Regions from separate parts of the Arthrobacter sp. YA7-1 genome, predicted to be linked through region 2. Evidence: predicted binding sites of a transcription regulator. Region 2 holds the regulator's gene; the other holds the start of a gene.
What was found. Region 2 encodes LexA, which represses DNA repair genes until DNA is damaged. Its sites were predicted from a motif close to TCGAACANNTGTTCGA; they were not measured.

Region 1 (7,257 bases), on a different replicon from region 2:
GCGCCGCTCCTGGCGGATCGGGCCATAACTTTCGATTTCGGTCTTATGAGGGAGCACTTACAGACTCGCAGGGTCCGTAAGTACTAGAGGTCTTGACTTCAGAGGTCTGCGACCTAGAGCCGCCGGAGTGTGGTTCGTCCCGGACCCCCTGGCTTTCGGACTAGCGGGGTCTGGTGGTCTGTAGGTGACAGAGTTCGGATAGATCGGGGTCCGGAGTCTGCGGATCGGAGCTACAGCGAAGAGTGGCCCGTCGGGCACAGACTTACAATCTCACGGAGTCTGTTACGTTCGGAGGTCCTGACTTCCGAAACGTGTTGCCTGGGGCTGTTCGTGGATGGTCACCATCCGGCTTCCAGACTTTCCAGGCTTTCCTGGTTTCCTCTGGCTTCCGGACTGACGGGGTCCGGTGGTTTGTAAGTAACGGAGTCTGTAAGTTCCGGAGATCCGGACTTCCGAAACGTGTTGCCGGGGTTGTTCGTGGGCGCGTACCGACTGACTCCGTGAATTCATGACTTCCGGAGTCACGGAGTCACTGAGTCTGGTGGTCTGTAGGTGACAGAGTTCGGATAGATCGGGGTCCGGAGTCTGCGGATCGGAGCTACAGCGAAGAGTGGCCCGTCGGGCACAGACTTACAATCTCACGGAGTCTGTTACGTTCGGAGGTCCTGACTTCCGAAACGTGTTGCCTGGGGCTGTTCGTGGATGGTCACCATCCGGCTTCCAGACTTTCCAGGCTTTCCTGGTTTCCTCTGGCTTCCGGACTGACGGGGTCCGGTGGTTTGTAAGTAACGGAGTCTGTAAGTTCCGGAGATCCGGACTTCCGAAACGTGTTGCCGGGGTTGTTCGTGGGCGCGTACCGACTGACTCCGTGAATTCATGACTTCCGGAGTCACGGAGTCACTGAGTCACGGAGTCACTGAGTCTGGTGGTCTGTAGGTGACAGAGTTCGGATAGATCGGGGTCCGGAGTCTGCGGATCGGAGCTACAGCGAAGAGTGGCCCGTCGGGCACAGACTTACAATCTCACGGAGTCTGTTACGTTCGGAGGTCCTGACTTCCGAAACGTGTTGCCTGGGGCTGTTCGTGGATGGTCACCATCCGGCTTCCAGACTTTCCAGGCTTTCCTGGTTTCCTCTGGCTTCCGGACTGACGGGGTCCGGTGGTTTGTAAGTAACGGAGTCTGTAAGTTCCGGAGATCCGGACTTCCGAAACGTGTTGCCGGGGTTGTTCGTGGGCGCGTACCGACTGACTCCGTGAATTCATGACTTCCGGAGTCACGGAGTCACTGAGTCACGGAGTCACTGAGTCTGGTGGTCTGTAGGTGACAGAGTTCGGATAGATCGGGGTCCGGAGTCTGCGGATCGGAGCTACAGCGAAGAGTGGCCCGTCGGGCACAGACTTACAATCTCACGGAGTCTGTTACGTTCGGAGGTCCTGACTTCCGAAACGTGTTGCCTGGGGCTGTTCGTGGATGGTCACCATCCGGCTTCCAGACTTTCCAGGCTTTCCTGGTTTCCTCTGGCTTCCGGACTGACGGGGTCCGGTGGTTTGTAAGTAACGGAGTCTGTAAGTTCCGGAGATCCGGACTTCCGAAACGTGTTGCCGGGGTTGTTCGTGGGCGCGTACCGACTGACTCCGTGAATTCATGACTTCCGGAGTCACGGAGTCACTGAGTCACGGAGTCACTGAGTCTGGTGGTCTGTAGGTGACAGAGTTCGGATAGATCGGGGTCCGGAGTCTGCGGATCGGAGCTACAGCGAAGAGTGGCCCGTCGGGCACAGACTTACAATCTCACGGAGTCTGTTACGTTCGGAGGTCCTGACTTCCGAAACGTGTTGCCTGGGGCTGTTCGTGGATGGTCACCATCCGGCTTCCAGACTTTCCAGGCTTTCCTGGTTTCCTCTGGCTTCCGGACTGACGCGGTCCGGTGGTTTGTAAGTAACGGAGTCTGTAAGTTCCGGAGATCCGGACTTCCGAAACGTGTTGCCGGGGTTGTTCGTGGGCGCGTACCGACTGACTCCGTGAATTCATGACTTCCGGAGTCACGGCATCCCGGAACAGGAGGGTTATCTCTTAGCTTGCCTGATGGGCGGTCAGATCCTGTCACGCCGGGAGCTCGTCAAGCCCCCGGCACGTAGCCGGTGATCAGGGGAAGGCCTCTTCACGGTCTCCTCTGAGACGCCTCAACCCGGAACGGCAGAGTGAGAGTGCTGCCCTAGGACGGCTTGCCACTGAGGGGCTGATACTGGAACTGAGGCGCAGGTTCGCGGCCTCGCCTCAAACTGTCGGTGGCGACACGTAGTGTCGAACGCATATTCTATTAACAGTTTTTCTATTAGAAGGTGTGTTCTAGTGCTGGATGTTGATGAGCGTGTGGTAGTGCGGACGACTCCGGACGGATTGCCCCTGGGTTTTGAGTGGCGGGACCGGCAGTACCGGAGCACCGAGATGCCTCTGCGGTTCTACACCAGGCGTCCGTGGTGGGTCGAGCAGTCCCGCATCCAGAAGGGGATCGGCCCGCAGGTGCTCGAGACGGAGACCTGGAGGATCACGGCCTCCGGTCGCGGCCGTTCTGCCGAGCGGGTCTTCGAGCTCACCCGAGACGACGCTGATTGGGTGCTCGCGCGGATCCTCGGCTAGAAGTCCCTGATGTTTACCCACTTGCACGCCGCGTCGGCGTTTTCCGCCCATTACGGGGTGGACTGGCCGGATACCCTGGCGGCCGCGGCGAAGGCCGGGGGAGCGGATGCCCTGGCCGTGACGGACCGTGACGGGCTCTACGGGATCCCCAAGCACATCGGTGCGTGCATTGCGGCCGGGATCGATCCGATCCTGGGCGTCGAGCTCGCCGTCCTCGACGACGATGGGTCCGTGGGCGGGAGGGTCGTGGTCCTGGCCCACGGACACAACCGGGGCGCCGGGTACGCGGCCTTGTGCCGGCTGGTCTCGGCCGCCCACGCCCGCAAGAGTGTCGCGGTGACCTCGGAGGAGATCGCGGCCCATCTTCTCGCCGGTGCAGGGCCTGTAGGGACCGTGTTGCTCGGGCCGCTCTCCGACGTCGGACTGAAGGTCGGGACCCGCGGCGATGGAATGGCCCTGCTGGACCAGTGGCTCGCTGTCTTGCCCAGGGACGCGCTGCGGATCGAGGTCGTCTCCCACCTGTCCGCGCCCGGGCTGCCGTTCAGCCACACCCACGCCACGAGAATGCTCCGCCTCGCCGGCAGAACCCAGGTCAAGGCAGTGCTGAGCAATGCCGTGCGCTACGTGCTGCCCGACGGGGCGATCACAGCCGACATCCTGGATGCCGCCCGGGCGCTGCGGCGCCTGGATGAGACCGGGGTCCAACCCACGGCCCAGGCCTGGCTCAAACCCGGACCGATGATGCACGCCCTCGCCGCGGAGATCGCCGCGGTCGGCCAGGCCGGCGCCGCAGCCGCCAAAGCACTGCTGTCCGAGACACAGGCGTTGGCGGACCGGTGCCGGATCGACCCGGTCGGTGATGCCGGCTGGGGTGTGCCGGTCATGCCCGAAGCCTCCATCATCGGCATCACCGGCGACCCTCTCACGGTGCTGTGGGAACGTGCCCGGGCCGGGGCCAACGCTCTTTACACTGGTGCTGATCGCGCTGCTTTGGAGGTCGTGGAGTCTCGGCTGCGGTTGGAGATGGACACCATCGCCGATCTCGGGTTCGCGTCCTACTTCCTGACCGTGGCCGAGGTCGCCCGGCTCATCCGGGACATGGGCATCCGCTCCGCAGCCCGCGGATCCGGTGCCGGGTCCCTGGTCAACTACGCGCTCGGTATCTCGTTCGTGGATCCGATCCGCCACGACCTGCTCTTCGAACGGTTCCTGAGCACCCGGCGCCGGACCCTGCCGGACGTGGATATCGATGTCGAGTCCGCCCGCCGGCACGACATCTATCACGAGATTTTCCGGCGGTTCGGCCCGGAACGGGTCACGCTCATGTCGATGCAGTCCGGTTACCGGGCCCGTGGCGCGGCCCGGGACGCCGGCATGGTCCTGGGCATGGACCCCGACGACATCGATGGGATCGCCAAGAACCTCTGGCGCTTCTCCGCCTCCCACTTCCGGGAAGCCATGGCCGAGAAACCCGAACTGCGGGACCTGGCCGAGCGGCTGGAGGGCAGCAGGCAGCTGGATCTGCTGGTGGACATCACCGAACGCCTGGACCGGCTGCCCCGGCATATCTCCATGCACCCCTGCGGGGTCATCCTCTCCGACACCTCCCTCCTGGACCGGACCCCTGTGCAACCCTCCGGGATGGGCCTGCCGATGTCCCAGTACGACAAGCACGACATGGACCCGATGGGCATGATCAAACTCGACGTCCTCGGCGTCAGGATGCAATCGGCCATGGCCTACGCCGTCGCCGAAATCCGACGCACCACTGGGCAGGAAATCGACCTCGAAGCCGTGCCCCTGGATGATGAGCCGACCTTCGAGCTCATCCGCTCCACCCACACGCTGGGGTGTTTCCAGATCGAGTCCCCGGGCCAGCGCGAACTCGTCGGCAAACTTCAGCCTGCCGTGTTCGATGACCTGATCACCGACATCAGCCTCTTCCGACCCGGTCCCATGCAGGCCGAGATGGTCAAACCGTTCCTGAACCGGCGCGGCGGCTGGGAAACCGTCGAGCAGCTCCACCCGGACCTGGAACCCTTCCTGCGCAACACCTACGGGATCGTGGTCTTCCACGAACAACTCATGCGGATCATCGACACCTTCACCGGCTGCGGGCTAGCCTACGCCGACGTACTGAGGCGCTTCCTGTCCGACGAGGACCGCCTCCCGGGAGTCGAGAAGTTCTTCCACGACAAAGCCGCCGAGCGCGGCTACGCACCCGAGACGGTCGGGAAGGTCTGGGGCGTCGTGAAAGGCTTCGGGTCCTTCGGGTTCTGCCGCGCCCACGGGGCCGCCTTCGCCAAACCCACCTTCCAGTCGGCCTGGCTGAAAACCCACTACCCGGTGCAGTTCATGGCCGGGCTCTGGACGCATGACCCCGGCATGTACCCCAAACGCCTGCTCGTCGCCGAAGCCCGCCGCCTCGGGATCCCCATCCTGCCACTGGACGTCAACCGCTCCACCGACGAATACGTCACCGAGCCGACCACTGACGGGCGTCTGGGGATCCGGATGTCCCTGGCGGACGTGAAAGGCATCCAGGCCAGGGAAATCCACCGGATCCTCGCCGAGCGGCCCTTCGACTCCATGGCGGATCTGAGGGAACGCGCCCGGCTGCGCGCCTCCACCGTGCAGAGCCTGGCCCTGGTCGGGGCCCTGGATTCTCTGTACACGGGGCAGAGCAGACGGACGCGCCCGGCGATGGCCGCCCGGAATCAGGCCACCCGCACCGCGAAACGGCTGCAGGTCATCCCCGGCCAGCTCGCCCTCCCGCTCCCGGCCATCGACGCACCAAATATCCCGGCCGGCGTCCCCGAGCTGAGCGGCCTGGAGATCACCCGGGAAGAGCTGGACATCCTGGCCCTGGACGTCACCCACCACCTGATCGACTCCTACCAGCCGGTCCTGGACAGGCTCGGTGTCACCAAAGCCCGAGACCTCCTGGACCTGCGCAACGGCTCCAAGGTCCTCGTTGCGGGGATCCGGGTCGCCACCCAGACCCCGCCCATGCGCGGCGGCAAACGCGTCGTCTTCATCAGCATCGACGACGGCACCGGGTGTGTCGACGCCACGTTCTTCAGCGACGCCCAGGAAAGAGTCGCCCCGCCGATCCTGTTCTCCACGAACCTGCTGCTCATCGAAGGCACCACCCGCCGCACCGGCCCACGAGGCATGTCCCTCCAGGCCAGCAACGCCTGGGACCTCGCCGACCTCACCCTGCCACGGACGGCAACAGCATCCTGAGCAGCGGCGTCATGAGCAGCGGGGCCGGTCCAGGAGCGCCCCAGAGACCCGGTTTCAGGCCGGTTCCACCAATTCGGGGCCGTTGTTCCGTACCGAGTTGACGCGGTCGCTCACGATCCGCGGCGTGATCACCGGCTCGGGGATGGCGTCAAGGAGGTGCTGGACGTCCGCGGCACTTGTTGTCATGGGGTCCAGCCAATCGGCGTGCAGGTCCCGCGGGACAATGAGCGGGGCCCGGTCGTGGATGTGCCCCAGGGAATCCTGTGCCGTGGTGGTCAGGATCGTGCAGGACAGCAGCCACTTGTTCTCATCGTCCTCGGGCAGGGACGGGTCCGGCCAGAACTCGTACAGCCCGGCAAGGCTCAGCAGGTCCTCGGTCTCGGAGTGAAGGTATGTCGGGATCTTCTTCCCGTCAGGGGACTTCTCCCACTCGAACCAGCCTTCGGCCGGGACCAGGGCCCGGCGCTTCACTGCGGCCTTCCGGAAGGAGGGCTTCTCCAGGATCGTCTCGCTGCGGGCGTTGATCAGCCTCGAACCCAGTTTGACGTCCTTCGCCCATGACGGGACCAGACCCCAGCGGGCCGTCAACAGCCGGCGCTCCAGCACATCCTCGGAGAGCTTCTCCGCCACGATCGGCACATTCTGCGTCGGTGCAACGTTCCAGGACGGCCCGGGCGCACTGCCCGCGGCCTCCGTCGCGTCGTAGTAGGCCAGAAGGTCACCCGTTGCCCGGGACATCACGTAGCGTCCACACATGCCGCTCCTCCTCAGGGTTGCTCTGATCCTATGGCAGCGCCAGGAACTTCAGGAGAGAGGGGAAAGTCCCGCCTGATGGGGGGGTCAGGCGGGACGCTCCGACGATAACAAGGCACGCCGGGAATGTGCAGGGGGCGTCCTGTCATCGGCGTGGCGTCAGGGGTAATCTGGACGGAATTCATTCAGGCAAGGCCAGACAGAAGGCGGTATTGACGAGCGTGAGCCTCAAAGACGAGTGGGACCGGCTCGATTCCGAGACCCGGAGATGGCTTTTGGAAAATCCGGCATGTCTGGTCCTGCCCCCTGCCATGTCGGCGAAGGTCAGCAAGGACGCACAGGGGGACCTTGCGCGTGATCCGCACGGGCAGCTTGTCCTCTCCCGGGACGATCGTGATTTTATCCGGGAGAAAGCGGAGGCCGCCGGAACCATAATCCGCGTTCCGACGATGGAATACCGGTTCTTCGACACCGCGGCTTTGCCTGTTATCAGGACAGCGTCGTTCGGAATGCGCGCCGCAGCTTCGCCGGACGAGGCCCGGTAGAACCACTCTGCTGGGCGCCACACGACGAACACCTGACCGCCACACAGAGAGAACCCGTGTCCATGAAGTGGGCG
Region 2 (7,257 bases):
GTTCGGCGAGCAAAGGAACACGACGTTCGGTTTGAGTTCGCGCACCTGCGCGGCGGCCGAGGCTGCATCGAGTCCGTAGTCATCGCCGCGAACACCCGCAATGTATGCGGTGTCGGTGCCGCTGGCCAGCAGGGGGTACATGGAGTACGTGGGAGGGAACCCGAGCGCGGACCGTCCGGGGCCACCGAAAACCTGGAGGATCTGCTGCAGCACTTCATTGGAGCCGTTGGCCGCCCAGATATTCCCGGCAGCGAGGTCGTGGCCAAGGTATTCCGCCAAGGCCTCGCGCAGTTCAGTGAACTCACGGTCCGGATAGCGGTTCAGTCCGGTCGCGGCTGCCGCCACCGCTTCGGTGATGGCCGCCTGGACATCGGCCGGAACGCCATGCGTATTCTCGTTGACGTTGAGCAAAATCGGGACATCAAGCTGCGGCGCGCCATACGGGCTCAGGCCGCGGAGGTTGGTCCGGAGGGGAAGTCGGTCAAGTCGCTCAAGCTGCTCACTCACCATGACAGTTTAAGGTGCCACGGCGGATGCCCTGAAACTGTGACGGCCCTGCGCCCGTTCAGGCGCGCTGCCACCCTGGACGAAAGTGCCCTCAGGTGGCAGGAATGAACAGTTGCTGGCCCGGTACGATGCGTCCGTCCTGCAGGTTGTTCAGCTGGATAATCTCGGCTACGACATCGCGAGGATCCCGGGAAGGCGCCGCCTTCCCTGCAATCCCCCACAACGATTCGCCCATTTGAACCGTGACACTCGTGCTGGACGTGGGCTGTAGCTCGGCGACGGAGTCAGCAGCCTTGGCCGGTGAATTCAGGAATCCCGCCAGACTGAGCAGCGCTGCAACCACGAGCATTGCCGGGAGGCCGAAGAAGACCATACGGCCCCGGCGTGTCAGGTGAAGCCTGCCCGGCGCCGCACTGCGGCCTGGGGTGTGGGTGATGGTGATTGCGGACATGAGCTGAGCCCTTCTGAACAATGCCGCATTCCGGAATCTCTGGGTGCGGCTGCCAATTCTTGCCTTCAGTCAGTGCTTGCGAGGCGATTGTTCGTCCATGTCTTCGAACGAACACCCGGATCCCGCAGCACTTTTATAGAACACATATTCGAACCTTGCTATGACATTTTTAGCACTTATCAACGAACGATGTCGAGACTCGCTAGAACAAATGTTTGATAAACGCCTGTGCCTGCCCTACGTTTGAGTGAAGGAACGAGCACTGAATCAGTGCAACAGGAGGGTCTGACATTTCAGGCCGACAGTCCCGGGAAGCGCCTCAGCGGCGGACGGGCGGAACGGAAGGGCGTTGGCGAACATGGCAGCGAAAGCCACTGGCAGCGGGTCGGCCTCATCGCGGAGCCAGCAGCCACAGAAGGCCCCCAAGAGCCTGACCGTCCGCCAGAAGAAAATCCTGGAGACCATCCAGCGTTCAGTGAACGATCATGGCTATCCGCCGTCGATGCGCGAAATCGGGGACACGGTTGGCTTGGCCAGCCTGTCCAGTGTCACGCACCAGTTGTCACAGCTTGAGAAGCTCGGCTATCTCCGCCGCGATCCCAAGCGTCCGCGGGCGATGGAAGTCCTCATGCCATTGACCTTGGACGGCGGCTCGGTCATTCCCGGCGTCGAGGCTCCGGCGAAACTCCGGAGCGCGGGCGGCCTGGCCGTCACAGAGCTCGCGAGTGCCAGCGACACGGCCATGGTTCCCCTCGTGGGGCGCATTGCTGCCGGTGGACCCATCCTGGCCGACCAGACCGTTGAAGATGTCCTCCCGCTGCCCCGCCAGCTGGTTGGCCATGGCGAGCTCTTCATGCTGAAGGTCGCCGGTGATTCCATGATCGACGCCGCTATCTGCGATGGCGACTGGGTGGTGGTACGGCGGCAGAACGACGCACTCAACGGCGACATCGTGGCCGCGCTCCTGGACGACGAAGCCACCGTCAAGACCTTCCGTCAGCGCGACGGCCACACATGGCTGCTCCCCCAGAACACGCAGTACGAGCCTATCCTGGGTGACCATGCCACCATCATGGGCAAGGTCGTCTCGGTCCTGCGCTCACTCTAGGACGCGCCCGGACGCGCCCGCTTTAAGCCTTGGCCGACTCGGCGTAAAGCCGCTCGAGCGCACCGCGCACCACTGAACGGTCCGTCGTGGGCCAGAAGGGCGGCAAAGCTGCCCGGAGGAAGTTGCCGTAGCGTTCCGTCGAAAGCCGTGAATCCAGTACTGCCACCACGCCCTTGTCCCCCGTTGAGCGGATGAGGCGGCCTGCTCCCTGGGCCAGCCGGATGGCCGCGTGCGTCGCGGACACTGCCATGAAACCGTTGCCCCCGGCCTGCGCGACCGCGCGGGATCGTGCCGTCATCAAGGGATCGTCCGGACGAGGGAACGGGATCCGGTCGATGACGACCAGCCGGCAGGAACCGCCAGGAACGTCGACGCCCTGCCAGAGGGACATGGTGCCGAACAGGCACGTGTCCTCTTCCTCGGCAAACTGCCTGACCAACGCGGCCATGGTCGATTCGCCTTGGCACAGGATGTCCACGTCCAGGCGCGACCGCATCGCGTCCGCGGCGTCCTCCGCCGCACGGCGGGACGAAAAGAGGCACAAGGCTCCGCCGTGGGAGGCTTTGATGAGCTCTTCAAGTTCGTCGAGCGCCTCGGGCGAAGTGCCGCGCCCAGGCTTGGGCAGGTGCTTGGCGACGTACAGCATGCCTTGCTTCGGATAGTCGAACGGCGAGCCGACATCCACGCCGGTCCAGCTCGGGGCGCCTTGGCCAGTCAGGCCAAGCCCGCCGGCGGTGGCCTCGAAGGCAGAGCCAATGGCCAAGGTGGCAGAGGTCAAGACCACGGTGTGGCCTGCGAAGAGACCTTCCCGGAGGCGTCCGGCAACGCTGAGCGGTGCGATGTTGATGAGCGCCGGCGAATCCTCGTCGGGTGCCGTGTAGCCCTGCTGCGGATCGAAGGTGCTGTTCCGGGACAACCACACGACTTCCCGGTTTTCCCGGGCGGAGAGCAGCCGTTCGCACAACTCAAGGATCAGCATGAGCCGTGAGCGCGCGAGCTGGCGTCCGCCGTCGACCGCGTTGGACGAATCCCCCTTCGAATCGGAAAGCGCCGCACGGCACGCTTCCCGGAGCTGGTCCACGCAATCCAGCTGTTCATCATTGAGTCCGTTGGGCAGGAGGCCGGACGGCGCACCGATGATCGCGAGTTCCAGGCGGTCGGCTGCGGCGTTCAGCGCGTCCACGGTGATGGCTGTATGTTTGCGGGCGCTCGAGGCCGCGGCATGGATCATCGCCACCGACAGCTGTCCGGACACGGCTCCCGTCACCCGGTCCTGGAGCTCGTGGGCCTCGTCAACCACTACGACGTCGTACTCGGGCAGCACGGCCAGGCCTTCGAAGGCGCTGACGGCGAGCATCGCATGGTTGGTGACCACGACGTCGGACTCCGCGGCACGGTGGCGGGACAGCTCGCTGAAGCACTCCTCCGCCATCGGACACTTCTGCGCGCCGAGGCATTCCATCGACGTGACCGATACTTGGCGCCAGGCCCGGTCTGTCACACCCGGCATGAGTTCGTCGCGGTCCCCTGTGGTGGTCTTCCCGGCCCACTCGCGCAGCCGCAGGACTTCCTTGCCGAGCTGCGAGGCCGGGCCGCCGATCGCTGCGGCGAGATGCGGGACGCTGGTGTCCTCACCGAGGGAGAACAACTGCCCCTCGGCGGGCTCCTCGCTCGGGAAACCGCCCTCCAGCTTGTGCCGGCACACATAGTTGGCCCGGCCCTTGACCAGGGCGATGCTGACCGGACGTTCCAGCTCCGGATTGATGGTTTCCAGGAGGCGGGGCAGGTCCCGGCCCACGATCTGCGTCTGCAGGGCAAGGGTAGCCGTGGACACCAGCGTGGGCTTGTTGCTTTCCATCGCGTGCGCAATGAGCGGAATCAGGTACGCGAGGGACTTGCCCGTGCCCGTGCCCGCCTGGACCAGGAGATGTTCGCCGGTCTCGATCGCCCGCGCCACCTGCCTGGCCATCTGGTGCTGGCCCGTGCGGTTTTGCCCGCCCATGCCGGCCACGGCTTTGTCCAGGAGTTCGAGGGCGATCCGCTCCCCCACGGTTTCGCCGCGCTCCCCCGCCTCTGGATCAACCATTGCGGACGAACGACTCCAACTCGGCGGCGAGGTTCTCATGGACCATGGCCACCACGCGGGTGCCTTCCTCCTCATGCTCGAGGCTGAGGATTTCGGCGTCGGTGTTGTGCAGCTTGTTGATGAGCTCGCCGCGGTTGTACGGAATCAGGACCTCAAGGCGCACTCCGGGGCGCGGAATGGCCTCGCTGATGGCTCCAAGGAGCTCCGCAATGCCCTGCCCTGTGCGCGTGGACACGACGACGTGGCGTGGCTCTTTCTGCTTGAGCCGCTCAATGACGAACGGATCCGCGGCGTCCGCCTTGTTCAGGACAATGATTTCCGGGATCTTCCGGGCATCCACTTCGCTGAACACCGTGCGGACGGCGGCGATCTGGCCTTCCGGATCGGGATGCGAAACGTCCACCACGTGGAGGATCAGATCGGCGTCGGCCACCTCTTCCAGCGTGGAACGGAAAGCCTCCACGAGCTGGGTGGGCAACGAACGCACAAAGCCGACGGTGTCCGAGAGCGTGTAGCCGATCCCGTCAGGTGTCTGGGCTTTGCGGACCGTGGGATCCAAGGTGGCGAACAACGCGTTCTCCACGAGGACACCGGCGTCCGTCAGGCGATTGAGCAGCGACGACTTTCCGGCGTTCGTGTAACCGGCGATGGCGACCGAAGGAACGGCGTTACGACGGCGGTTAGCCCGCTTGGTCTCGCGCGAGGGCTTCATCGCCGCGATTTCACGGCGAAGCTTGGCCATGCGTGTGCGGATTCGACGGCGGTCCAGCTCAATCTTGGTTTCACCAGGACCACGCGAACCCATGCCGGCGCCGGCGCCGCCCACCTGGCCACCGGCCTGGCGGGACATGGAATCGCCCCAACCACGCAGGCGCGGCAACAGGTATTCCAGCTGCGCCAGCTCCACCTGGGCCTTGCCCTCGCGGCTCTTGGCATGCTGCGCGAAGATGTCGAGGATCAACGTGGTGCGGTCCACAACCTTGACCTTGACGATGTCCTCAAGGCCGCGCCGCTGGGACGGTGCCAGTTCGGCGTCGACCACTACGGTGTCCGCGCCGGTGGACATCACGATGTCCTTGAGCTCCAAGGCTTTGCCTGAGCCAAGGAACGTGCCGGGGTCCGGCTTCATGCGGCGCTGGACGATGCCGTCCAAGACTTCCGAGCCGGCCGTTTCGGCCAAAGCGGCAAGTTCCCTGAGCGAATTCTCGGCGTCGGCCAGGGTGCCTTCGGTCCAGAGGCCTGCCAGCACGACTCGCTCAAGGCGCAGCTGCCGGTATTCGACCTCGGTGACATCTTCCAGTTCCGTGGACAGGCCCGCGGTGCGGCGCAAGGCCCGGCGCTCGGCCAGGTCCTCTTGGTCGCCGTCGTAGATGCTGTGTTCATCGTCCAGGCGGGAAATCGCCTGGGCCTTGCCAAACACGCCCCGGGGTTCGTCGCGGTCCTGCACCATGGCGGGTGCGTCCTTGGAGAGAATCCGGTCGATGACAGCCTGGATTTCTTCAGGACTCATGTCCTGGGCGTCGGAATCGGGTCCGGTGTTCTTCTGCGTGGTCATGGTCTCCTTTAGGGGGTTCGGCATTTCCAGAATAGTGCCGATTCGTCTCTTATGGCGCGGAATTCGCGCAGGGCTGATGCCTGGCAAGCCCCTGCCGATGGTCCGGGTATCCCTCCGGAGGGGCTGCGCGGAGTGCGTGCACAGTTCCCAAGGGCGGAAGGGGGCCGATCTGCTGAGTATCCAGGCGTCAAGAACAGCGTCTGGAATGGACATGCCAAGGCGGAATGGCGCCGCACATGGTGCAGGCCTGCGTCGCGGGCGGTGCCGGCTACTCAAAGATCAGGAACATGCGCACCAGACTATCAGACCGCGTCAAGCACGGGTTGGGCCGGCCCGGGGCGACGCGCGGTTTCCCTTGCCCGCTGCTGGCCACTAATCTGGCAAGCTATGGAGTCTGCTCACTATTTCAGCGCACAGCCCGCGGGGCCGTTCACCCGCAAGCCCCTCACGGTGGAACTGGCCGGCGCGACCCGCCGGCTCCAGACATCGGGCGGCATTTTCAGCCCCGACGGGATCGACAAGGGAACTGCGATCCTGCTCTCCGAGGTTCCGGCGCCCGCCCCGCAGGGAAATCTGCTGGACATCGGCTGCGGCTGGGGTCCCATTGCCCTGACGATGGGGCTCATGGCGCCGCATGCGCGCGTCTACGCCGTTGATGTCAACGAGCGCTGCGTCACCTTGACGAACGAGAACGCCGCCCTGCTGGAACTTGGGAATGTCACCGCGAGCCTGCCCGACGACGTCGACCCTGACGTGATGTTCGACACCATCTGGTCCAACCCGCCCATCCGCATCGGCAAGGATGGACTCCACGAGCTGCTGCTCACGTGGCTGCCACGGCTCGCGCCGGGTGGAACCGCCTGGCTTGTGGTGCAGAAAAACCTCGGGGCGGACTCGCTTCAGCGCTGGCTGGCCGATACGCTCGACGGTTCCTTCTCGGTATCCCGGGAAAGCACCTCGAAATCCTTCCGCGTCCTGCGGATCAGGAAAGCGTCCCGCTAGCGACAATCACGGCGGGCCCGCTCAGCTCCACATGTTCACGGCCGCTTTCGCCCGGGAAGAACCGCACCCCGACGACGCCGCCCGGCACCTTGACGCGCCACGTGTCCGGGGCGCCTTCCCCTGCCCAGTGGCGGATGGCGACGGCGGCCGCGCAGGCGCCGGTGCCGCACGATTGGGTCTCACCCACGCCGCGTTCGTGGACCCGCATGGTGATGTTGCCGACTCCTTCGTGAACGAGGGGCTCCGCGGGAACCACGAATTCGACATTGGTGCCGTTGGCCGGCTTGGGATCCACGACAGGCGCCTTGAAGAGCTGCGTGGATTTGAGCTCCGAGAGTTCGGCCAATGCCACCACGGTGTGCGGGTTGCCCATGCTGATGGAAAGGGCGGGCCGGGCGACTTCCAGTCCGTCGGCGCTGACGAGGGAGTCCATGGCCTTGCTCGTGGCGTCCTTGGGGAAAATGAATTCCCACGGGCCCATGTCCACCGCATAGCCCTCAGTGGTCCGGACAATCTTCTTGATGCCGCCGCGCGTCCCGATGGTCAGG

Region 1: a site for LexA is predicted at 2,304-2,319, ahead of OIT41_RS20350 (DUF6504 family protein). Genes of this name have one in related genera too.

Annotation. Positions count from the first base shown of each region.
Region 1 is NZ_CP110115.1:112,904-120,160, reverse strand. Features, by position in the region: gene OIT41_RS20350 (DUF6504 family protein) at 2,352-2,639, shown strand; gene OIT41_RS20345 (DNA polymerase III subunit alpha) at 2,646-5,885, shown strand; gene OIT41_RS20340 (SOS response-associated peptidase) at 5,940-6,641, opposite strand; gene OIT41_RS20335 (hypothetical protein) at 6,860-7,183, shown strand.
Region 2 is NZ_CP110114.1:1,553,406-1,560,662, reverse strand. Features, by position in the region: gene OIT41_RS07310 (histidinol-phosphate transaminase) at 1-507, opposite strand, end outside; gene OIT41_RS07305 (LysM peptidoglycan-binding domain-containing protein) at 599-958, opposite strand; gene lexA (transcriptional repressor LexA) at 1,317-2,066, shown strand; gene OIT41_RS07295 (ATP-dependent DNA helicase) at 2,089-4,152, opposite strand; gene hflX (GTPase HflX) at 4,145-5,707, opposite strand; gene OIT41_RS07285 (class I SAM-dependent methyltransferase) at 6,095-6,709, shown strand; gene dapF (diaminopimelate epimerase) at 6,690-7,257, opposite strand, start outside.